One region of the Paenibacillus sp. FSL R5-0923 genome, then DNA from elsewhere that is predicted to be linked to it. Evidence: predicted binding sites of a transcription regulator. Region 1 holds the regulator's gene; each other region holds the start of a gene.
What was found. The regulator Rex, encoded in region 1, represses fermentation and respiration genes when NADH is low (regulators of the CRP and FNR family bind a similar motif). The targets are predictions, from matches to a motif close to TTGTGAAATATTTCACAA.
Positions count from the first base shown of each region.

Region 2: MKX35_RS18730 (cytochrome ubiquinol oxidase subunit I) is a predicted target of Rex. The motif match lies at 2,323-2,340, and genes of this name have one in related genera.
Region 3: MKX35_RS22870 (DUF1641 domain-containing protein) is a predicted target of Rex. The motif match lies at 3,196-3,213, and genes of this name have one in related genera.

Region 1 is NZ_JBBPAT010000001.1:2,894,854-2,901,087, forward strand. It holds gene panC (pantoate--beta-alanine ligase) at 1-468, shown strand, start outside; gene panD (aspartate 1-decarboxylase) at 461-844, shown strand; gene MKX35_RS12890 (tetratricopeptide repeat protein) at 955-1,596, shown strand; gene dinG (ATP-dependent DNA helicase DinG) at 1,733-4,594, shown strand; gene MKX35_RS12900 (redox-sensing transcriptional repressor Rex) at 4,726-5,379, shown strand; gene MKX35_RS12905 (amidohydrolase) at 5,366-6,234, shown strand, end outside.
Region 2 is NZ_JBBPAT010000001.1:4,176,425-4,182,658, forward strand. It holds gene MKX35_RS18725 (cytochrome d ubiquinol oxidase subunit II) at 1-797, opposite strand, end outside; gene MKX35_RS18730 (cytochrome ubiquinol oxidase subunit I) at 794-2,158, opposite strand; gene MKX35_RS18735 (GNAT family N-acetyltransferase) at 2,699-3,550, opposite strand; gene MKX35_RS18740 (hypothetical protein) at 3,612-5,459, opposite strand; gene MKX35_RS18745 (TetR/AcrR family transcriptional regulator) at 5,566-6,174, shown strand.
Region 3 is NZ_JBBPAT010000001.1:5,080,901-5,087,134, forward strand. It holds gene MKX35_RS22855 (hypothetical protein) at 1-244, opposite strand, end outside; gene MKX35_RS22860 (SGNH/GDSL hydrolase family protein) at 609-1,241, opposite strand; gene MKX35_RS22865 (NAD(P)/FAD-dependent oxidoreductase) at 1,402-2,580, opposite strand; gene MKX35_RS22870 (DUF1641 domain-containing protein) at 2,620-3,063, opposite strand; gene MKX35_RS22875 (DUF2785 domain-containing protein) at 3,272-4,114, opposite strand; gene MKX35_RS22880 (nitroreductase family protein) at 4,378-4,995, shown strand; gene MKX35_RS22885 (hypothetical protein) at 5,103-5,723, opposite strand; gene dnaN (DNA polymerase III subunit beta) at 5,795-6,234, opposite strand, start outside.

The DNA of each region.
Region 1 (6,234 bases):
CCAGATTATGCTTTCTTCGGGCTAAAGGATGCTCAGCAAGTAGCTGTGCTCCGCAGAATGGTATCTGATTTGAATATGAATGTTGAAATTGTGCCTTGCCCTATCGTTCGTGAAGGAGATGGACTTGCACTTAGCTCGCGTAACGTATTCTTATCTCCAGAGGAACGTTCTCAAGCACTGGTGTTATCTCGTTCCTTGCGTGAAGCACGTCAGTCCATTGAAGAAGGAAAAGTAACAACCGTTGCTGAAGTGCGGGAATTGTTGACCTCGGTTATTTCCAACTCTCCTTTGGCGGTCATTGATTATGCGGAAATACTGACTTTCCCTAATCTGGAAGGCTTAGAGAACGAAGTTTTATTAACGGATGTAAATGGGGAGATTATTATAGCGCTTGCCGTGAAGTTTGGCAGAACGCGATTAATTGACAATAATGTATTTATTCCAAAGGAGGTTGCCGCTCTTGTTTAGACATATGATGAAATCCAAAATTCACCGCGCGACGGTGACAGAAGCGAATTTGAATTATGTGGGAAGTATTACTATTGATGAGAACTTAATGGAAGCGGCAGATATTCTTGAGAATGAAAAAGTGCAGATCGTGGACAACAATAATGGTTCACGGTTAGAAACCTATGTTATTCCAGGGCCTCGCGGCAGTGGTGTGATCTGCCTAAATGGTGCAGCTGCACGTCTTGTTCAACCGGGAGATACAGTAATTATTATTTCGTATGCGATGTTGTCTTCAGAAGAACTGGAGTCGCATAAGCCAACGGTGGTATTCGTGGATGAGAACAACAGACCAGTGAAGCTGGCTGATCATGAATTGCATGCTACAATCGCTTAATTTATGGACTTACGCCATGTAATGAATGGCAGGGATGAAAGACCCCGTTCTCGCAGAAAATGAAGTCAGGCAAGCTTAACTGATTTCATCTTCAGTAAGGGGGATAGCCCATGTTTCAACATTTGTTTGCTGAAATGAACAAGGTGCTTCAGGAGATCGTTACAGATTACCCTACAGCGGAGGGTGCCCGCCGGAATGAGCTTTTATGCAATTATAATATGCTGCATCGACTTAGTGATAAAGTGATGGATGAATGGCTGGCCTTTGCAGAGAAGCTAAGTCACTTTCGTGAAAGTGTAGATTTTACGACTGTGGTTGAAGAGGAAGTGCCAGAGCAGGAAGCACCCGAGCTGTGCATGGATACTTTTGTTAGAGGTCAAGGGTATTATAAGCTGCTGATGTATGGGAAATGTATTGAACAGTTTAAGGAAGTTATTGTGCAATATCCGGATAGCTTGGCTGCTCGATTATATTTAGCCATCTCTTACCTGCAGGAAGGGGAGGGGGAAGCTGCTTGGAGTCATCTGAACCATATGCTCGGTTTGATACGGGAAACCAAGCTGAAGGCAATGGTTTATAACGCTTTAGGTTGCATCAGGGCCTCTCAAGAACGGTTCAATGAAGCGCAGGAGCTGTTTGGCCTTTCTTTGCAACTTGACCCGGCACTTCCTGAACCAACCGTTAATTTGGAGGTTTGCCGCCGCCGAGGAGGTAAGCTTCATTTCGGAAATCAGCTTGTTTCATTATTGTAAATTATTACGTTTACGGTTTATTATTCCGCATTTTCATTCAAGCGATGCATCCCCTGAACCAGTGGTGTGCATCGCCTTTTTTCGCAACTTCTGTTATGCTGATTAAGAGTCTCAATTGAAAGGGAATAGAATTATAATGAAATTTGCCGTGCTTGATTTTGAAACAACGGGAACCCAATCCGTGGGTGAAATTATCCAGGTTGGCCTTGCAATTATAGAAGAAGACCGGTCCATCTCCCGGGTATATGGTTCCTACGTCAAGCCCGGAACGCCGATACCTCCTTTTATAACTGGTCTAACGGGGATTACCGACGATGATGTAAAGGATGCACCTGAGCTGGATGAGATGATGATGGAGCTTGTCCCACTCTTGGATGATGTTGTGCTTGTAGGGCATAATGTCGCATTCGACTTCCATTTTTTGCAAAATGCTTTAGACCGATGTGGGTATTTACCATTTCAAGGGCGGATTTTAGATACGATTGATTTTCTGAAAATCTGCTTTCCTTCCCTCACATCCTATCAACTAGGATCAGTTAGTGCACATTTTGGAGTGACGCATGATCGTCCGCATCAGGCAGACAGTGATGCACTCGCAACTGCTCTTGTATTGCTGAAATGTCTGGAGGAGCTCTACGATTTGCCTCTGCTGACGATTCAGAGACTCTGTGAGTTGTTTACGGAAGAGGATAGTGATTTGGGTTGGTATTTTGATGGTCTGCTGCGTGAACGGGAAGCGGAGACGCTTCAGCCCGAAGGTGATCTGACTTTCTATCGTCAATTAGCGCTTGCTGTAGGAGACTGGAATGAATTAGCTCCACCTCGAGACGAGCATGCTGAGAATCCACTACACAATTTATCTTTTACAGATTATATGGATGAAGTAACGAAACGACTTAAAGAAACTTTGCCACAGTATGAAAGCCGAGAAGCTCAGGATATTATGATCAATGAGGTGATGACGGCACTTGCCGAAGACAAGCATCTATTGATCGAAGCAGGGACAGGAACCGGTAAATCCCTTGGTTATTTATTGCCTGCCATATACCAAAGCGTACGCACTAATGAAAAAGTCATGGTCAGCACTCATACTATTAATCTGCAGGATCAATTGCGTGAGCGTGATATTCCTTTGTTAACGCAGGTAGTTCCTTTTCCATTTAAAGCTGCAATTTTTAAGGGCAGAGGGCATTATTTGTGTCTTCGTAAGTTCGAACATAAAATTAATAAAAAAGACTTTATAAGTCCGAGGGAAGATGCGCTTACTGCGGCTCAGATGATCGTTTGGCTGACACAAAGTGAATCAGGAGATGACGAAGAGCTCAATCTAAGTGGACGTGGCGGAGATTTTTGGGAGACGGTGGCAAGCGATACCGATTCTTGTCTGGGTCGCTCGTGTCCTTGGTTCCGTAAGTGTTATTATCATCGGGCTAAGCATGAAGCTGGTATTGCAGACGTGGTCATTACGAACCACTCTAAGCTTTTCGCTGATGTTAAGGCTGGGCATCAACTACTTCCCGCTTATGAACATCTTGTAATAGATGAGGCCCATCATCTGGAGGACGTGGCTGGCAAGCATTTAGGCATGCATATGAAGCATTTCACGGTGGCACATACATTATCGCGTCTTTATAAGGATAGTCGAAATGGCCAACTTCCTACACTTCGCCAAATGCTTCAGTCATCAGGCAGTGAGGAAGCTTCTGAATGGAGCGGAGTGATCGATAGAATCTATCCGGACCTGCTTACCGTAAAAGAAACCTGGGATCTGCTTAGTGATAAACTATTCAGCCTCTTGCCGGAACGTAGCGATGCAGCGGCGGGAGAAGCCGGCCAGTTAGTCATGCGGCTACTTCCTACCCGTAAACCGAAAGATTGGGATGAATTGGTTGCTTTAGAGAATACTATGAATCTGACATTAAGCGAAATTATCCGTAAAGGTGATAAAATGCTTAATGAGATGCGAGATCAAGAAGGTCAATCTTCCTCAGATAGTCTAGTTACCGATATTAGCGGCTTATTTAAGGATTTAGCTTCGATACGTGAGCAAGTACGGTTTTTTATGGGATTAAATGATGAGAATGTAGTATATTGGCTGGAGGCGAATGGAAATTATCGCAGTAAATCGCTACAGCTGTATGCCGTTCCTGTTGATGTTAGTACTCAGCTTAAGGAGCTGTTTTTCGACAAGAAGAAAAGTATCGTGCTAACTTCGGCGACACTCTCTGTCGATAAATCTTTCCAGTTTATGATTGATAATCTCGGACTTAATGAAGCTGCGGAAGAGGGGCGTCTGATGACGTCACTCCTGCCTTCTCCCTTTAAGTATCGGGAGCAGGCGCTGTTAGTTATTCCGCGGGATTTCCCTAGTGTGAAGGGGAGTGTAGGCGATGCCCGATTTGTCGATACACTCGTACAGTCACTAGCAGAAGCAGCTATTACAACACGTGGGCGGATGCTTGTCCTGTTTACTTCTTACAAGATGCTACGCCAGGTTTACGATCCTCTGAAAGAGGCTCTAGCCTCACAAGAGATCACGGTGCTAGGTCAAGGCGTGGAGGGGGGCAGCCGTAGCAAGCTGATCCGCCGTTTTCAGGACAGTGCAGCTTCTGTACTATTAGGAACAAGCAGCTTTTGGGAGGGTGTAGATATTCCAGGTGAAGCATTAACATGCTTGGCCATCGTGAGGCTCCCATTTCAACCGCCAAACCACCCTCTAGCGGAAGCGAAGTCTGAGTTATTACAAGCCCAGAAAAAGAATCCGTTCATGAAGTTGTCTGTTCCTCAGGCGGTTATTCGCTTCAAGCAAGGATTTGGGAGGCTGGTACGGACAGCGCAAGATCGGGGTATTGTTATTGTGTATGACACAAGGGTGATCGAATCTCACTATGGGAAGTATTTCCTCTATTCGTTGCCTGGCCCGAAAATGGAGCATATGCTTACGGATCAAATGGTTCCTCGTATAGCGGAGTGGTTGGAAGACGGAGGCGTTTCTTGAAAAGAACGTCATCGATCTTATTAATCACTCTACAAGGAAGGGCGGTATAAGAATACCGCTCTTCCTTGAGACGAGGTGCAGATATTTCGATAGGATTTGAACAGAATATCACTTAAATTAGGAGGTAAATTATGAAATCGGATAAAATATCAGAAGCCGTTGTTCGCAGACTTCCTGTGTACTTGCGTTTCTTGAATGATCTCCAGAAACGTGAAATATTAACCGTTTCCTCACAAGAACTAGGACAAAAACTTGATTTAAATCCTGCTCAAATTCGTAAAGATTTAGCTTATTTTGGAGACTTTGGTAGAAAAGGTATCGGGTATGACGTAACTTATCTTATTGAAAAAATCCGTCATATTCTGAAGCTGGATCAACAATTGAATGTGGCTTTAGTAGGTGCTGGTAACCTTGGACATGCATTATCTAATTACAATGCTTATCTGAAAGATACTATGAAGATTACCGCTATATTTGACTCCTATGCACCTAAGGTGGGGCGGAAAATCAACTCTCTTACCGTTCAACCGATGGAGGAGCTTGGTCAGACGGTTCGTGAGCAAGGTATTCGAATTGGGATAATTACTGTGCCTGATTCAGAAGCGCAGAATGTAGCAGATATTCTCATTGAGTCTGGCATTGAGGCGATTTTGAATTTTGCACCAGTGATTCTAAAAACACCATCGAATATCCGTGTTCATGCTGCCGATTTTACAACGGATTTGCAAAGCCTTGCTTATTATTTGAAAGACGGAAAGGAAGAAACCGGAAATGAAGAGCAGTAAAACGATTATTAAGGGCGGGCGTTTTCTTATTTCGGGAACAGATGAGCCGGTTCTGAGCGGATACATGACTATTGAAGATGATTTGATCACTTACATAGGAAAAGAAGAGCCTTTAATGGAAGATGATGTGCAAGTTGTTGATGGCAGTCGTCTGCTGTTTATGCCAGGTCTGGTAAACACACATGGCCATGCCGCAATGTCATTGCTTCGTGGTTATGGAGATGATTTAGCACTTCAGGTGTGGCTTCAAGAGAAGATGTGGCCGATGGAAGCGAAATTCACTGGAGAAGATGTATACTGGGGAACCTCCTTGTCGGTACTGGAAATGCTAAAAGGTGGTACTACAACCTTCTTGGATATGTATGATCATATGGATCGAGTAGCAGAGGTAGTCGAATTATCAGGCATCCGTTCCGTACTGATGAGAGGCGTAATCGGATTATGCCCAGAGGAAGTACAAAATCACAAGCTTGCGGAAGCGATTTCTTTTGCACGAAATTGGCATGGTAAGGCTGATGGTAGAATTACGACGATGATCTCGCCACACGCCCCATATACTTGCCCACCGGACTTCTTTGTTAAGTTTGTACAAGCGGCACATGATTTGGATTTACCGATGCATACCCATATGTCCGAGACCAAACGCGAAGTGGAGCAGAATGTGGTGGATTACGGACTTCGGCCTGTAGCGCATTTAGAGAAGCTTGGAATGTTCACACGTCCGTCTATTGTTGCACATGGCGTTCATTTGAATGATGAAGAGATCGAGATACTGGCTCGTCATGATGTAGGCGTGTCTCATAACCCAGGAAGTAATCTGAAACTGGCTAGTGGAGTGGCTCGGGTTACGGATCT
Region 2 (6,234 bases), 1.3 Mb from region 1:
ATGCATATGAAAGCTAATCCGTAACGGCGTCCGTTATATAACAGCCACATCGCGATCATGAAGAAAGCAACGGAAAGTGCCAAGAGCCACCATAAATCCATCATATTTTGAAAATGCCGCTCATTGTGTTGACCCAAATAGATAAATGCTGTCAGTGCGAGAATTATCGTCGGTGTGCTCCAAAACAGGGCGTAGTTCCGCATCAGCTTCAACGCGGAATGATCCTCTGCACGAGATGCGTAAAAAGTCAGAAATGAGCCGCTTATGAACAAAACGGACACGATTGCCAGTCCAACGATGCTCCACGATAACGGATTGGTAAACAGCGCCCAGTAATCCAGAGAAACCGTCTCAGCCTGCTTCACAATAAAGCCGCCTTCAGACAAAGTAAGTGCCACTGACAACGAAGCCGGAATAAGCAGACCTGTAGCTCCGTACAAAAAAAGATATACTATGTTTTTCTTGGAACCATAATTTTCAAAAGCGTAGAACGAACCGCGAATCGCAAGAAGAATAACTGCAATACTTCCCGGAACAAGCAGCGCGGAGCCATAATAATAGGCTGTGTCCGGAAAAAATCCGACGATGCCAATATAGAAAAAGATAAAAAATACATTTGTAATCTCCCATACGGGTGATAAATATCGGGAAATCAGACGATTAATGAGATGATCCTGCTTCGTCAAACGGGCATAAAAGGCGAAGAATCCCGCTCCGAAATCAATGGAAGCTATAATTAAATAGCCGTACAAGAACAGCCAGAGCACCGAGATGCCAATTATTTCGTAACTCATCATTCAGTGCCCCCCTTTTCCACAGATTGATTAGGATGTTCCTTCATCCATTTCTCCATCTCAACTTCTGCCGGATTATTGTTGAACAAACGTCTTAGCACGATTACACACATACTGCCGAGTACGATGTACAAGAGCAATAAGGCGAAGAATATAATTCTTACATTCGGTGAAGTCGTGGCAGCCTCCTCTACACGCATATATCCACGGATAATCCACGGCTGTCGCCCAACCTCTGCATAAAACCAGCCCAGCTCTACAGCTAGAAAAGCGAGCGGTGCGATCAGTGCGATGATGCCAAGCATCCACTTGTTAAGCACATTGCGTTTTTTCCAGAACACAAACAGGAAGTACAGGACCGAAATCGCGAGCAGAGCAAATCCGATTCCAGCCATTAAATCAAACAGGTAGTGAACAAGAAGCGGTGGCCATTCTTCCTTGGGGAATTCCTCCAGCCCCGTTACCTCCGCATTAAAGTCTCCAAAGGCCAGGAAGCTGAGCACTTTCGGCAAATGAAGAGCCCCTATCACTTCATGCTCTGCATTCAGCCATCCCATTAGAACCAAGTCCACACCGCTACCCGTCTCAAAATGCCACTCTGCCGCTGCAAGCTTCTCTGGCTGATGCTCGGCCAAAAACTTGGCGGACACATCACCAGCTAATGTGTTCAGCAAGCTGAACAGCAAAACGACCGCCATCATGAGATTCAAGGATTTTTTGTGGTATGCGGACACTCCTTTTCTCAGCATCGCAAAGGCTGCAATCCCGGCTAACAAGGCAGCTCCTGTCAAATAGGCCGAGCTTAATACATGGAACACCTTGGAAAAGGTCGCCGTATTCAGCATCGCTTGCACCGGGTCAATCGCTGTGAATTGGCCCGCTTCCATGACAAAGCCTCCAGGCTGGTTCATGAATCCGTTCACCGTCGTAATAAAAACGGCAGACATGCCTGCCCCGGCGACAATCGGAATCGTCAACAGCCAATGGATATACGGATTTTTAAACCGATCCCACGTATACAAATAAATGCCCAGGAAGATGGCCTCAAAAAAGAACGCGAACACTTCCATGAATAACGGAAGTGCAATCACATTCCCAGCCAGTTTCATAAAATTCGGCCATACCAGGGCTAATTGTAGTGATATGGCTGTACCGGTCACGACACCAACCGCTACAGAAATGACAAATCCCCGAGACCATCTCTTTGCCATAAGTGTATAATGGGGATCCTTTTTGCGGATCCCGATGAACTCTGCAATAGCGATCATTAGCGGTATACCGACGCCAATCGTCGCAAAAATAACGTGGAACCCGAGAGTCAAGCCTGTCACCAGCCTGCTCCATAGCACCGTATCAATTGCCATTCTTTACTGCTCCCTTCAAACGCTGTTCATTTTTCGTCATAACTTGATGCTTATGATTAGGCCGGCTAATTCTGGGGCTGCATTCAATATCAGGTTTAGCAGGGCTCAGCGACATCGTTGCCTGTTCGTTTTAGTATGACGTTCCTCGTTCTTTGCTATGTAAAAAGAGAAAAATTTCACAAAGCAAGAGTTGGCGAGCCTGATTTACCTGATACTGAGCAGTCAAATTAATAACGTGACCTAATGATTAAAATCATCTTATCTTAAATTGCAAGTAATTCAATCACAGATATCTCTTAATCCCTAAATGTTCAAGAAAGGGTCAAATCTTTCTGACAACTCAGTGAATAACATAAAAAGAACCCAAAAGAGCTATTGATTCAATAGCGTATATATGATTTCACAAGTCTCCTCCTACTTCGATGTTAGAAAAAAACAATATTTCCTCATTTTAACCTCTAATATATACCCCCTTCTGCAACAAAAAAAACACTGACTCAAATCATCAGTGTTTTTGAATTAAAGCTAATGTCATCTTCGTCATGACAAATCTTTCTCCATTTCATATTGCTCGATGTATACGTCAAGACCAACACTTTGAAGGAAACGTATAGAATTTGTATCTCTTTTGTCTACATTATTGACGGTGATGATAGAATGTCTCTCTCCCATCCAATGGAATAAGGAACGCCCAAATCCCTGGTTTCTTTCTTCTCGCAAAATACCGAACTGTACAACTGCTCCGTTGGCCGATTTTATTACCGCGTATCCACAAATCTTATTCTCTTCCCTTATCGTGACCACATCGTATAAATGCGGATTTCGTAAAATTGCATGAACAGATTGTTCCCAAGAAGGTTCAAAATTCCAATAAGAATGTACCGATGTCCAATCGAATTCTTCCAGTCGAACCATAGTAATGAATGTATGTCTATGATCGTCCGGAAGGGTGACATCAATACGCCCCTTGAAACAAGCCAATTCTCTATGAATTTGAAATCCTATGGCGGTATACGCTTTTATAGCTTTATCATTCGTTTGAATCACTTCAAGCAAACACTTTTGAATATGAGCTTCTTTAAGGATGGGAAGAGCATGACGATAAATTTGTTCGACTAGCCGTCTCCCTCTATATAAAGGAACGACTCCTGTACCAGTATTAAATGCAGTACTTTCGCCGTTACGATCCCCGATGCCATGCATAACAAATGCAACCAGCTTCTCTTGATCAAAAGCACCAAACGACATCTGATAATTAACTCCCGCACCTGCAAATTTATCAGCTAAATACTCCGAAGAAACATGAAATGGAATTACATAATCGGAGAAGGCTTCGTTAAAGCAAGTTGTAAACTCTTGTAATTCAAGATCCTTAACACTTTTGATCAACATGTAGTTTTTTTCTCCTTTTTTTTGGTACTAAGTTCTTCATCATCAGCCAATCTCCAATTCATCATTTAGTACGGCCATAGAAAAAAGAATACCCATCTGACTTTCCAAGCTTAGTCGTCTCCGTTCCGTCCACTATCTTGACCGCTTTCAGTAACGATATAATTTGTGTATTCATGAGCTTTGCATCAAATTTGCCCATCTCTCTGTCTTCACTATCCACGAGCAGATAGTCGGGCATTGGAATGAAGCCAATCACCGGTATCCCTGCTTCAAATAAAGGCTGACTCTCTCCAAACTCAAACTTGTTATGTCCACGTAATAATACAGTACGTGTGCCGTCGGACTTTTCAATAGCTTTCAGCCATATGGACGCCATCATTTCATTGCCCGCATAGGTATATTCTGTACTTATTTTTCCAGTTGGTCTATAGTGACCCGTATCATCGTCCTTCCACTCCATACTGCCTAAATGCTCAACCGTAATTCCAGCTACAGCTTTCATATGGCCTTTCTTGCCATCCCAGAGCTCTCGATGCCCCTCCATCCAAGTGGAAGTCGCCTGAGAAGTTCCTTTGAAATCCGGTAATCTAAAATGGCCTGTCACAAAGGTGAAAATCATCGTACGTTCCGGCTGCTCCTGCTGTAAGTAACGAATCATGGACAGCATGCCCACAGCACCATTTTCCTCCACCACATTTATCCCATCCGTATGGGTATTTATGATAATCGCTTCATCTTTATTTTTCCCGTCAATTTTCACATAAAAGGATTCTGTTGGAGCATTTTTTTGTATTTCCGCTTCTAAAATAACCGTACCTTCTTTGTGCTCCTGGGCTGCACTGATCACCTTTTTCCCTTCCGTTTCATTGACCCAGATCGCAGGAATTCCAACATAAGCTGTAGTAAAAGGCACATACTGCTTTTCAACCTTATCGTCGGATACCCCTTTCCAGACAACAACAACAGCTTTCACACCCATTTCCTTCGCTTGCTCCAATTTAGCTTCTTTTAAAGCTGTAGTGAGGACTAGATCGCCTTCATTTGGGGCAATTTGGCTTTCCATTGGAGAGGAATCCCGCATGTTCATAACGATCCCACTTGGGAAATTTCTGAAATTCTCAATTTCAATGACAGCAATTTTTCCGCTGGCCTGGTCATACTCACCACGCTTCGTATATACCAGCTCCCCTGTTACCCCATTTTCGTCAGTTTCCCCGGAATAAGGAAAAGCTGAAGAGACATGAATTGACTGCTGATCAATCATTAAAGAGCTGCTCTTTTCTTCCCATCGGTCAAAAGTATAGTGATCACGATAAACTTTCAGCCCCATACCTGTTACCTGTTGCTCCAGCCATGAAATAAATTGATTATGACCCTCAGAGCCGGTTGTACGGCTTCCAAAAGAATTCATTACTTCAATATCCTTCAGCATCACTGCTGCAGAATCCAATTTACGTTCATCGATCGTCACAGCCGCATCAGCTGCTAATGCCACAGGTGTTGTAATAGGTTTTGAATAGATTCCAATACCCCAAAGTGCAGTAACGATAAGAGCAGCAATGCTGAATAACACTTTACGAACCACTATCAATGGAGTGACTCTTCTGCGCACCTTTTGTCCAAAGAGTCCTCTCCATATGCCCGCTACGATCAGCAGCAAGATAGAAAGCGCAAGCAGCCAAAATTCTCTTGTCAGTAAGTACAACCCTTCTGCCACCATCGCACTAATTAACACCACATGTAACTTTTCACGCTTCTTTAAAAGTAAAAAAGAGATGCCTAATTCCGCTAACAAAAGGGTAATGGTCACTATCGAGATTACCGTTTCTTTGCCAATGAATACCGTAGCACAAAGTGCTAGGATCAAAAGCAGCCCCGCTGACAATCGTCTATATAAGTTTTCTAACATGACGCCCTCCCATTTTATCTACTACTATTTTGACATTACATTTGTAATGCCTTATGGTTTTAGCATATTGAAAAGACTCATGTAAAACAATAAAACGAACACCAGAATGTACAAACGGAGGGGATATGTCATCTCAAATCATGAATTATACAGTCCGAATACCTCTCAGCATCGTTCCAATAAAGAAACCAACCGTTTGACAAGAGAAGCCATCTGCACGGCATTAGTATACTTGATCCAGGAACAGCCTTTTAACAAAATCACCATCACCGATATTGTGAAGCGTGCAGGGGTCTCTCGAACGGCCTATTACAACAACTATTCCTCCAAGCAAGAGATCCTGGTGGATTTGGTCGATTCGCTTATTTTCGAAATTAATCAAAAACTCTTACCTTACACCAATGAATTAACAGGCAAAGCTAAAGAACCTCAAAAATTTATCAGAGTGCTTTTTGAAGTTGTTTTTCAGCAGCGGAACATCTACAAAGCACTTCAAAGCGCAAAATTTGATGATGTGATTCTGCATTGCTTGAATGAAATGATGCTCTCTACTGCTCACGACAAAAGCGATGAAAATGTGTACCGAATATACTTTAAAGCGGGGGCCCTCTATAATGTTCTCCTCAAATGGATACAATCCGACTTTGCAAAATCCATTGATGAGATGACCAAGATTTGTCTCGATGTATACCAAACACCAATGTCCCAGGAATAAGGGGTATTATCAGCAAAAAAACGTTCACTCATCAATCGATGGGTGAACGTTTTTTATACT
Region 3 (6,234 bases), 2.2 Mb from region 1:
ATACTCCTTTATAGCCGGGTTCATCACCTATTGCTATGTAATAATCCTTCGAGTAGCCATCACCATAAACAAGCTTCATTTTAAATTCAGGAGCCCAATCCAGCTCTCCCAATAATTTATCGCTCTTGTTCATAGCCTCCGAAAGCGCCTTAATCAGAGCGGAGTCCTTCAGTATTAGGGTCTCAAAATGTTCGGGTCGATCAACTTGGTTCTGATCACTAGTTGTTACAGGAGTTAAAGACACTCCGGCGATCCACCTTGCATTGATGAAGCCCACATCATTCTTACACCCGCTTAAAAGAGCAACCAAGAACAAGGGTACAACCCATAGTAATTTCCTAATGCGAACCACCTCCAAGAAAAGAAACATAACCTAATTATAACAGCGTCCATAAATATAAAGAAATCGACTTTCCGAACCATTACAAGCATAAATGCCTTCGGCTTCCCTATAAGGACGGCAAGTGTTTAAGCGAGAAATATAAGGATAATTTATAGCATGGAGCATATAAATTCTTATATTTAAAAAAAAGACTATAACCTGCTCCTTTAATGAGTGGTTCTAGTCTTATAAAATCAAGTAAATATGTAGTGATATGATCAGACGATTAAGCTTGAATTGCGCTAACCGTCTTAAGCCAAGCCTCTGCAATAAGTGCATGGCCCGCAGGTGATGGATGTACTCCATCCGGAGCCCAATAAGCAGGCTCTGCTTTCACGGATGCCGCAGCAAACAGGCCATCCAACGGAACAAGTAATGCACCATATTCACGTGCCAATTCACGAACAATGTGAATTTTAGGGTCCAAATCCTGGCGCCAAGTTCTACGATCTTCTGGGACAGGCAACACAAATGGCTCGATTAAGACTAAATTAGCAGCCAGCGAATGCTGCGTGCGTTCGATCAGGTCACGATACGCAGCTTCAAATTGTTCAGGCGTTGTTTCCTGACCAGAATCAAAGCGGCGCCAAGTGTCATTTATCCCAATATATATGGACACCCAAGTCGGCTTCAGATTCAGGCAATCCTTCTCCCAGCGTTCCTGCAAATCTACTGCACGGTTGCCGCTAATTCCACGATTATAGAACGTAAGATTCTTCTCAGGATATAAATGCCCCAGACGAGCGGCGACCATCAATGCATAACCTACACCAAGCGATGAAGCATCATCATAATTACGACCCCAATCCGTTATACTGTCGCCTTGAAACAGAATGACATCGTTTTGTCGGAATAACATCACGTAATCCTCCCCTATTTTCCCCTGTTAATATTAGCCAATATAGTATATCAAAAATGAATACTACGTACTAGGACAATCATTAACAATTCATGGTAGAAACCACTAGAGATCAACAAAAAAACCTGCTCAAATTAGAGCAGGTTTTCCAATAATACAATTAATAAGCTAAGCTAAACAATCCTTTAATGTGGGACAAGTAACGAATATTACTTGCTTCCTTCATCAAGGTTGCAGGTAATCCTTTTAGCGGAGTTGAGCTAGCACCAACGATGGCTACACCGTCTTTACGACCTAAGCTCGCAAGCGTACCTGAGTTGATCGGACTAAAGGATTCAAATGATTTATCCTTCAAGTATGCATAAAGATTGTACCCGATCAATTCGCCCATTTGCCAAGCGATTTGTGCAGTTGGTGGATATGGACGACCATCTTCGGCAAAGACAACGGCGCTGTCACCAGCAACGAATACGTCTTTGTGTGATGTGGATTGCAAGAATTCATTTACCGTTGCACGACCACGGTTCACTTCAAGACCGGACTCACCAATCAGTGGATTTCCTTGTACGCCGCCAGTCCATACGAAGGTGTTAGCAATAATTTTTTGACCATCTTTCAAGTCAATGACATTATCCGCTACATTCGTAACAGGTAGTCCTGTCAAGAATTGAACACCACGTTTTTCTAAGCTTGCCACTGCGCGTTCGATCAATGCATCTGGCAATACTGGTAAAATCTTAGGGCCTGCTTCAACCAACATCAGTTTAATTTCTTTAGGATCCACGCCATATTTCTTAGTGAGTGTTGGCAACACATCAGCGATTTCACCAACAAGTTCAACACCTGTTAAGCCACCGCCACCGATTAGGATGCTTGCATCCGCTGGATTTTTAGACTTCGCATATTCACGGATACGCTCATCAATATGACGATGAATTCTGTTAGCATCTGCTGCCGATTTCAAAACCATACTGTATTGCTCAAGACCTGGAATGCCAAAATAAGCCGTAGTGCTTCCAAGACCCACAACTAAAGCATCGTAGGACAATGTCACACCATCAGATAGTGTAATTTGTTTGTTCTCAACAGAAAAAGAATTCACCTTTGCAATTTTCAGGTCGATATCTTTACCTGCAAAAAGCTTAGCTAATGGCATAGCAACAGCACCTTCTGCAACACTACCCGCTGCAAGACGATGCAATTCTGTAATAATTTGATGTGTAGGATATTGATTAACGACTGTAATTTTAGCTTCGTCCTTCTTCAGGTACTTGCGTACAGTTAAGGCGCTTAGTAGACCACCATAACCTGCTCCTAGAATGACAATATGTTTAGACATGATGTTTCCTCCGTCCTTACGAATGAGATATAAAAAATATTATTTCTGTTGACTGCGTTCGCCGGCAACTTGAAGATAAGCATTTACGAAACGGAAAAGCTTCTGTGCTTGTGGATCTTTCATCATCTTCATAAGACCAAATACACCGATCACATCGCTATTTTCATTCGCACGATCTTGCGCTTCGATCACTGTAGCTGCCATATTCTTCGCCGAATGCACCACTGGTTCAGCAAGTTCTTTAATTGCACTTACCGTATCACTTTTCAAGACTTCATCCGCAGCAACAGTTTGAACAAAGTCATATGACTTTGTGAGCACGCCGACAAGCTCTGTTAATTTTGGCAACTGTTCCACTAAGACAGTTAACGACTCCTGAACTTCAGGCTTCAATAGCTGCTCTAGAACATTCATTTGTTCTTGAGTGACAGCTAATTTTGGTGATTCTTGCTCAGGTTGTGTTTGAGTGATTGTTTCTGACATATCCGAATCTCCTCTGCAAATAAGCTTTGCTGCTTAATAGTAATAAAAAAATAAAAACTTATAACGCCATATTTCTATTATAGCACTTATCAAGTTATAAATGTCACAAAGTTTTTGATTTTTTCTAAAGTTTTGTGATTTTTATTACATTAAAATAAATTAGTCATAATTTTCGATATTTTTTATACATGCATAGATGATTAAATGCTTATTGTGTAAATTCATTCAAATTCATCTCCGCTTTCAATAAAACCTCGACCATTGCCGGATTGTTCTTTAATGGTAGCAATCTAAAATACAGAGAACGAACGAAATTTTTGGTGTTCACACGAGCAACGTACTGGCCTCGGCTTCTCGGCCACCCCCCACATTGCTCCAAGTTGCGAATCCAGTCGACAATAGATTGTTGTGGAAGTAAATGATGATCTATCATTGTAGCTACAATCGTAGCGATCCGTTCATCTTCTTCGTCGCTAAATATGTGCTGATCGTTGTAAAGCATCCTTTGGATGACTGCCAAAACCTCTTCTCTTATTGCAGCATCACTCTCCGAGCAGAGTACCAGTTCATCCAAGGCATCTGCGCCATGGGCTGCAGCATGTGCCCAGCCTTCTTCTGGCATAAATCCTCGTAAATCCAGTTCTTCCTCATAATATCTAATCAGCGCTTCCTTCACATTTGTAAACTCTGCGCTAGCTAAAAAAGCCTGTTCCCTATGCCGTTGAAGAATCAGCGCAACGATCAGTACCGAAAACGTTCTTGTGAACACAGCCTGATCTTCTTTGCTGCCAATGTAATAGAACAAATGCTGCTCATCAAGGAGAATCAAAAGTAGTTCACGAAGCTCCGCATCACTAAACCATTGTTTCTCGTTAATCCATTTGTAGAAGGTGGAATAGATCAAGTCATCTCGTAGCTTCGGCTGTGGATCTCCTATGTACTCAAGCATCAATTTCACATAATCCCTTAATTGCTCCCCACTTTTAAGCTCGTAATCGTTCTCTTCAATTCTTTGCAAGTCAATTATCAACTGCTCTCTAGTATCGTTCAACATTCCCACCCTTTCATTAATAAAAGCAATTTAAATTTTTCGTATCCTAATATCCTAATTTACATCCCAATATTTTACAACATAGTAATTATTCTTCGACATTCCAAAGTACTTAGAGAGCTGAATGTAAATGAAGTGAATTTAATCATTGACGAATATAATTAACTGTGCTATTTTGAGTTAGTAACTAATAGTTAGTTCATTTATAAATATCACTTATTTATAATTAACAAGCAAATACATAACATATGGAGGAATAACTCATGAGCGCTTTTACAGATTTGATTGAATCCCGCAGGTCTGCTATGAATTTTGTTGAAGGGGTGAAGATCCCTCAGAATGAACTAGAGGAAATGTTCTCTTACGCCAGATTGGCTCCATCTGCATATAATCTTCAACATGCCAATTATAAAGTGGTTTCTGATGAGAATTTAAAAGATGAGATTCGTAAAGCGGCTTACGGTCAATATAAAATCCACTCCGCCTCAGCGGTAATAGTGGTACTCGGGGATAAGAATGCTTATCTGAAAGCCCCAGAAATCTTCGGAGGACTTAAAGCTTTAGGGGCTATGAGTCAAGAGGATTATGATGCAGAGATAGAAACGATTAACAATGCATACAAAGGAAATGATGCTTTCCAAAGAGATGAGGCTATTCGGAATGCTTCACTCTCTGCCATGCACTTCATGCTGATTGCCAAAGATAAAGGATGGGATACCTGCCCGATGATCGGCTTTGATCCGGAAGCGATTCAATCCACTTTAAATCTACCCGATCATATGGTACCGGTTATGCTGATCACTATCGGCAAAGACAAGAAACATAAAATCAGACCACGTGGCTATCGTAAACCGGTCAATGAATTCGTTGAATTTATCTGAGGGTTATTGGAAGATATCGATAGATACAACAAAAGCGTTTCATCCGATATTTGAAGTTCGGATGGAACGCTTTTTTACTAAGGATGTGGAGCTTAAATCTTTCTTCACTACTTAGCATACTGAAGAATTGCAATCGCTGCTCGTTCCCGTCGTTCGGCGTTCTCACTAACAAGAGCTTCCTTCAAAATATCGAGCGCCATTGATAATGTCTCTTCATCCACATGCATTCGATTACTCATCGCTTGCTCTGAATCAGAAGAACCTGTAATCCACAGATCCACACGAGCACTAGGCATCGGCCCCTTATACTGTTTGACCACTCCACTACTGCTAAGAAACTCTTTTATCCCTGCGTTTAGATCGGTTATAGGAAGACTTTTCAGCCAAGTTACACCACGTCGATGGCATGTACCGATGTCTGGCGTGTCAAATAATTCATTGTAAAAATAATCGCCTAGATCACCTAAATGTACCCAATCTCCATCACACACCAGCACATAATCGCCATCCTGCATCGTATGTACGAAGAGTTGAATGGCTTGTATATGTTCTGTAAGCTCCAACTCACTGTATTGGTATGCATGAATCATCCGATCACGGAGCTCCACTTTACTGATGTTCTCCAAATCCCCTATTCCGGGATATCCGATACTCACATAATTATCCTCTAAAAATGCTGTGATTCGTTCGGTACCAAGCGGCTTTGATCCCATCTGAAACAGATTCATAGATCATTCCTCCAAGTAATTAATATAATATTTTTTCAGCAAAGAGAACTCTTCTTAGCAAGCTCATATGCCTATCCTCCATCCTGCGTCCTCATTGGTGTAATTAAAAAAAGTGTGGACGAAGTCATGTCTACAGGCTGTATCACCAGTGGTCTTTCTTTTCCAGCAAACCTTATTCTAAGCGTATCACTATCGATCGCCCGAAGGATGTCTCTGAAATATTTCCCGTTAAAAGCTACTCGAAAATATTCACCTTCTAGATACTCCAATGGAATCTCCTCTTTTGCCTCACCCACGTCGGCGGTCCTGGATATTAAATGAAGTATACCGGAGTGATATACACCGAGCGTTACACTTTCACCAGCCAATATAGCAATACGTTCAACCACACGCAACAAACGCTCTGTCTTAACGATCACTTCGGATATATATACTTGTGGAATTAAATTATCAACATAGGGATAAGTGCCCTCAAGTAGCGCAGACTGAACCCTCAAGCCATCAGAAATAA